Regions from separate parts of the Nonomuraea maheshkhaliensis genome, predicted to be linked through region 2. Evidence: riboswitches for the same ligand, from Rfam matches in the RefSeq annotation. Region 2 holds a riboswitch; the other holds the start of a gene.

Region 1 (3,234 bases), on a different contig from region 2:
CGTGGTCAATGTCTGTACGGCCTGCGCCACGGTCATGCCGTCGGCCACCTCGTGCGCGGACCCGTTGATGGTAACAATCATGAAATTCCCTGAAATCTCTCCGGCGAGCACAGCGCCGCCAGCTCGCCCTCCTCGCCCAGCAGGATGGCCGTCGTGAGCGGGGCCAGCAGCACGCCGCCCCGGTGGTGCCCGGTCGCGAACGTCAGCCCAGGCGTCCCGCTGGGGCCGATGACCGGCAGGTTGTCCGGCGTGCCCGGCCGCAGCCCCGCCACCACGTCGGCGACCTCCAGCTCGGTGACGCCGGGAACCAGCTCCCTGGCGTCGCGCAGCAGCTCGTAGAGCCCGCCGGCGGTCACCCTGGTGTCGAAGCCCAGCTCCTCCTGGGTGGCGCCGACCACCAGCTCGCCGTCGCCCCGGGGGACCAGGTAGACCGACGAGCCGTGCACGGTGCCGCGTACGCACCGGGTCAGCAGCGGCTGTGGCGAGCGCAGCCGCATGATCTGCCCCTTGACCGGCCGCACCGGCACCTCGGCCAGCTCGCCGCTCCACGCGCCGGCGGTCAGGACGACCCGCTCGGCCCTGATCTCGGCCCGGGTCTCCGCGCTGGTCGCCGTCCCAGTGCCTGTCCTGGTGCCCGCTCGGGTCTCCGCTTTGGCGCCCGGTCCGACTTCACCGTGCCCGCCGCCAGGCCCGATCCCGTACGGCTCCGGCGTCGCGAGGCGTACCCCCGTGACCCGGCCGTCTTCGCGCAGCAGCTCGGTGACGCGGGCGCGGACCACCTCGGCCCCGAGCCGCTCCAGCACGGCCAGCAGGGCCGCGGTCACCCGGCGCGGATCCACCCAGGCGTCGCCGGGCGCCAGCAGCCCGCCACGCACGGACGGGGCCAGCATGGGCTCCAGGCGGCGGCATTCGCGCCCGGTGAGCCGCTCGACCGGCAGCCCGAGCTTGTCCATGAACGCCGCCAGCTCGTCCAGCGCCGCCAGGTCGTCGGCCCCGAACGCGACGTCCAGCGTCCCGTCGGACCGCAGATCCAGCGCGAGCGCATCTCCTCCGTCCGCGCCGTCACCGGCGAGCCCGGCACCCGCGCGCAGCCTCGGGCCGGTGAGCCCGGCAGTCGCGCCCGGCCCCGCGCCGACGTCCGTACGCGGGCTCGCGAGCCCGGCGTCCTCGGTGAGTTCGGCGGCGAAGGCGGGCCAGCGGCGCAGCGACGCCACCCCGAGCCGCAGCAGCGGCGCCTCGGTGTAGGTCACCTCGCTGACCGGGGCCAGCATCCCCGCCGCGGCATAGGAGGCGCCCCGCCCCGGCGCCGGATCGACCACGGTGACCTCGCGCCCCTCACGGGCCAGCCGCCACGCCACGGAGAGGCCGACGACCCCGCCGCCCACGATCACATCCACCTGCGCTCCCTTCGCCGGCATGATCCGGATCAGGTGTCTTGCGGTCGAAGGCCCGTCACAGCCTTCCTCTCAGCCCGGTGAAACGGCCGGACTCCCGCGCGTCTTACCTCCACAGCCTACGGCCTCGGTGCGGCGGCCGTGCACCGCCCCCGTTATGGTCTTGAACGTGAACCATGTCGTGGTGGTGGGAGCGGGCCTGGCCGGACTGCGTACGGTCGAGGCCCTGCGAGGGCGCGGATTCACCGGCCGGATCACGCTGATGGGCGAGGAGCGCCATCGGCCCTACGACCGGCCGCCCCTGTCGAAGGCCGTGCTGAAGGGCGAGGCCGACACGAGCTTCGTCGACACCGACCTCGACGCCCTGGAGGTCGACTTCTGGCCGGGCGTCAGCGCCAAGTCGCTGCGCGCCGGCGTCGTGGAGACCACCGAGGGCGAGATCGGCTACGACGGCCTGGTCATCGCCACCGGCGCCGAGCCGATCAGGCTGCCGGGCGACGGCCTCCAGCACGTGCTGCGCACCCTCGACGACGCCCACGAGCTGCGCGCCGTGCTCGTCCCCGGCGCCCGCGTGGCGATCATCGGCGCCGGCTGGATCGGCGCCGAGGTGGCCACCGCGGCCCGCCGCGCCGGCTGCGAGGTGACGGTCGTCGAGAGCGCGCGGGCCCCGCTGAGCACCGCCGTCGGCGCCGAGATCGGCGCGCGCACCGTGCCCTGGTACGACGGCATCGACCTGCGCCTCGGGGCCATGGTCGACTCCGTGGACGAGGGCGGCGTGCGGCTGGTGGGCGGCGAGTTCATCGAGGCCCACGTGGTCGTCACCGGCATCGGCGTACGGCCCGCCGTCGGGTGGCTGGCCGAGGCCGACATCGACCTGCACAACGGCGTCGTCACCGACGAGCACCTGCGCGCCTCGCTGCCCGGCACCGTCGCCGTGGGCGACTGCGCCGCCTGGTGGTCGCGCCGCTGGGGCACCAGGCTCAGGGTCGAACACTGGGACACCGCGCTCAACGCCCCCGAGGTCGCCGCCGCGACGCTGCTGGGGGAGGAGGCGGTCTACGACCCGGTGCCCTACTTCTGGTCCGAGCAGTTCGGCCACATGATCCAGTACGCCGGACACCATCCGGCCGGCGAGCGGCTCGTCTACCGGGGCGAGCCCGAGGGCAAATGGTCGGCCGTCTGGCTCACCGAGGACGACACTCTGGCCGCCGTACTGGCCGTGGACCGGCCGCGCGACCTCGTACAGGGGCGGCGGATCATCGACGCCGGTCACCGTCTGGACACGGAACGCCTGGTAGATCCACAAGTCTCTCTACGGGATTGTGTTGTTTGAGCAAGCACGGCATGTGGTAGTTGTGGTTTCGTGACGCTTTCTGTTGCACAGATCGACCGGGAGACCGAGCAGCTCATCGACGAGTGGCTCACGCTCCCCGAAGTGGCCAGGCGCCTCGACCTTTCGATCGGCCGGGCCAAGCAGCTCCTGAAGGACCACAAGCTCCTCGGCGTGCGCCGGGGCGGCGGCGGGCCACAGGTGCCCGCGGTGTTCCTCGATGGGAAGGACGTGATGAAGGGCCTGCCCGGCACCCTGACGGTGTTGCAGGATGCCGGCTACGACGACGTGGAGTCGCTGCGCTGGCTCTTCACCCCCGACGAGTCGCTGCCAGGATCGCCCGTCGAGGCGATCAGGGCCGGCCGTCATACCGAGGTCAAGCGGCGTGCCCAAGCCCTCGCTTTCTGACGCGCGCCTCTATCTCTGCACAGACGGCCGCCGCGACCGCGGCGATCTGGCGGAGTTCCTCGACGCGGTGCTGGCCGGCGGCGTGGACATCATCCAGCTGCG
Region 2 (3,234 bases):
GCGGCGATCAGGATGAGCAGCGACATCAGCACGGGCGCGAAGAACACCCAGCGCCAGCCGATCGCGGTCAGCAGCCCGCCGGCCACGAGCCCGAGGGCGAAGCCGCCCGCCGCCGTGCCCGCGTAGATGAGCAGCGCCTTGTTGCGCAGCCGGCCTTCGGGAAAGGTCGTGGTGATCAGCGAGAGCCCGGCCGGCGTCAGGAACGCGGCGGCCACCCCCGTGACGAACCTGGCCAGCAGCAGCACCCACCCCTCGTTCGCGAAACCGCCGAGCCCCGAGAAGACCAGGAACACCACCAGCCAGAGCAGGAACATCCGCCGCCGTCCCAGCAGGTCGGCCGCCCGGCCGCCGAGCAGCATGAAACCGCCGTAGCCGAGCACGTACGCGCTCACGACCCCGCTCAGCATGCCCGTGGACAGCCCCAGATCGGCCCTGATGGCCGGCAGGGCGATGTTCAGCATGGCCACGTCGATGCCCTCAAGGAAGATGGCGCCGCACAGAACGATCAGCGCGCCCCACGATCGGGCGGGAACAGACATCGCAAGACCCCCGGTTACTTCTTTGCATATCGGTTATCTCTTGTAACCGTTCACATCATGGGTCAGCATGAAAGACGATGGAAGACGGCACTTTCGAATCACTCGGTTACCGCGAAGGCACCATGGACGACTACGACGTTTGGCAGTGGGACACCCGGGAGGACTGCGAGGTCAGGCAGATCCTCGACCGCATCGCGGACAAGTGGTCGCTGCTGGTCATCGCCCTGCTCGACTGCCAGAGCCTGCGCTTCACCCAGTTGCGCCGCGAGATCGACGGCGTCAGCCAGCGCATGCTCAGCGTCACTCTGCGCCAGCTCGAACGCGACGGCCTGGTCAGCCGCACGGTCCACCCCGTGGTGCCGCCCCGGGTGGACTACGCGCTGACGCCGCTCGGCCGTACGCTGCACGAGACCATCAAGTCCCTGGTCACGTGGACCGAGGCGCACCAGCAGGAGATCGCTGCGGCGCGTGCCGCCTACGACGCGCGGCGCGAGATGATGGAGTCATGACCGTTCCCGAGATCGAGGCGGGCGCCGTTCCCGCCGATGCCTACCTGCTCGACGTCCGCGAGCAGGACGAATGGGTGGCGGGCCACGCGCCGCAGGCCGTCCACATCCCCATGACCCAGATTCAGGGCCGGGTCGACGAGGTCCCCGCCGACACGACCGTCTACGTCGTCTGCCGCGTGGGCGGCCGGTCGATGCAGGTCGCGGCCTGGCTCAACCAGCTCGGGCGCGACGCGATCAACGTCGGCGGCGGCATGCAGTCGTGGGAGTTCTCCCGTCGGCCGATGGTGAGCGAGACGGGACAACAGCCGTTCGTCGCCTGAATCGGTAGCAAGGCCCCCACTATGGCGGTTCTGCCGCCATTAAGGCATGATGAGGGCGCAAATTACATATCGTCGCGGGAGCTCGGGGTGCCGGGCTGAGAGGGCAGCCACTGATCCGCTGCCGACCGCCGGAACCTGTCCGGATAATGCCGGCGTAGGGAGTGTGCGATGTCGCACGGCGTCGAAGAAGTCCCCCTGACCCTCGAAGGCGAAGCGCCGAAGACTCTGGGCGTGCTCGATCAGGGTGCGCTCTGGGCGAATCTCGGAGTGAGCCTCCTCGGCTTCTCCGGCGCCCTGTTCCTGATCAACCCGCTCGGCGACGCCCCGCTCACCCTGGGCGCCGCGCTCGTGGCCACGGTGGTGGGCAGCCTGATCGGCACCGCCATGGTGGGCCTGTCGGCCATTCCCGGCACCCGCACTGGGCAGCCGGCCATGGTGCTGCTGCGCGGCCTGTTCGGTGCCAGGATCTCCTACGTGCCGACGGTGCTGAACATCGTCCAGATGCTCGGCTGGGGCGCCTTCGAGCTCTGGGTGATCGCCAAAGGCGCCACGGCGATCTTCGGTTCGGTGCCGTACCAGGTGTGGGTGATCGTGGCCGGGGTGCTGACCACCGCGCTGACCATCTGGCCGCTCGGCTCGATCCGGCTGCTGCGCCGGTACGTCACCGTCGGCGTGATCATCGCGATGGTCTGGTTCACGGTGTTCTTCCTGCGCGAGGCGCCCCCGCAGACCGGCGGGACGTGGACGGCCTTCCCCGCTGCGGTCGACTACGTGATCGCGCTGTCGGTGTCCTGGGTGCCCATGGCCGCGGACTTCGCCCGCCACTCGCGCTCCAGCAGGGCCGCCTTCACCGGCGTGGTCGGCGGCTACACCCTGGCCCAGGTCGCCTGCCTCGGGCTCGGCGTCTACGCGGTGGCGCTCGCGGGCGTCGCCGCGGTGCAGACCGACGGGACCGCGGTGTTCGGCTCGTTCGTGGCGATGCCGCTGGGCGCGCTGTTCTTCGGCATCCTGGTCCTGCGCGAGACCGACCAGTCCTTCGCCAATGTCTACTCGACCACGATGTCGCTGCAGAACCTGCTGCCGCGGATGGACCGGCGCGTCTTCTCCGTGCTCATCGGCGTGCTCACCGTGGTGATCGCGCTGCTGGTGGACGTCACGTCGTACGGCGCGTTCCTGGGCGTGATCGGGGCCGTGTTCGTGCCGATGTTCGCCGTGCTGGCCGTCGACTACTTCGTGCTGCGCCGCGGCGCCGGCTGGAACACCGCGGAGGACGCGCCCTCACGCTGGTCGATGGTGGTGCCGTGGGCGCTCGGCTTCGTGGCCTACTGGCTGACCACCTCGACGCCGACGGTTGAGGCGTGGGACGGGATCTGGGCGAGCCTGCGCGAGGCCATCGGCTTCACCCGGCAGACGTGGATGAACGGCGCGCTCGGCGGGGCCTTGGTGGCCGCGCTCGTCACACTGCTCATCGGCCTGGCGCTGCGCCGGCCCGCTGTTCGACGTTGAGCAGGTGCTGCTTGGCAACGGCCCCACCCGCGTAGTCGCCGAGCGCGCCGTCCTCGCGCACCACCCGGTGGCAGGGCACGATCACGCAGACGGGGTTGGAGGACAGCGCGTTGCCGATCGCGCGCAGCGCGCGCGGCCGGCCGATGCTCTGGCCGATCTCCTCCAGCGTCGTGGTCGTGCCGTAGGGGACGGCCATCGTCTTCTGCAGCACCGTGCGAGCGAACGGCGTCGCCAGCGCCAGATCCACCGGCAGCGTGAACGCCCGCAGCCGCCCGGAGAAGTAGGCGTCCAGCTCTCTGCGCACCGGGTCCAGCCGCCTCGCGTCGGGCCCGATGAAGCTGCCCACATGCCTGCTGACCA

The links. Region 2 has a riboswitch for thiamine pyrophosphate ahead of ABFX54_RS06185 (purine-cytosine permease family protein). Riboswitches for the same ligand answer to the same signal wherever they lie in the genome.
Region 1: linked by a shared signal. The riboswitch ahead of ABFX54_RS22340 (FAD-dependent oxidoreductase) and the one ahead of ABFX54_RS06185 (purine-cytosine permease family protein) in region 2 are both predicted to bind thiamine pyrophosphate.

What each region holds. Positions count from the first base shown of each region.
Region 1 is NZ_BAAAMU010000032.1:16,541-19,774, forward strand. It holds gene thiS (sulfur carrier protein ThiS) at 1-81, opposite strand, end outside; gene ABFX54_RS22340 (FAD-dependent oxidoreductase) at 78-1,397, opposite strand; TPP riboswitch at 1,387-1,505, opposite strand; gene ABFX54_RS22345 (NAD(P)/FAD-dependent oxidoreductase) at 1,564-2,727, shown strand; gene ABFX54_RS22350 (Rv2175c family DNA-binding protein) at 2,758-3,132, shown strand; gene thiE (thiamine phosphate synthase) at 3,110-3,234, shown strand, end outside.
Region 2 is NZ_BAAAMU010000006.1:48,625-51,858, forward strand. It holds gene ABFX54_RS06170 (MFS transporter) at 1-539, opposite strand, end outside; gene ABFX54_RS06175 (winged helix-turn-helix transcriptional regulator) at 617-1,048, shown strand; gene ABFX54_RS06180 (rhodanese-like domain-containing protein) at 1,045-1,368, shown strand; TPP riboswitch at 1,433-1,546, shown strand; gene ABFX54_RS06185 (purine-cytosine permease family protein) at 1,537-2,874, shown strand; gene ABFX54_RS06190 (methylated-DNA--[protein]-cysteine S-methyltransferase) at 2,834-3,234, opposite strand, start outside.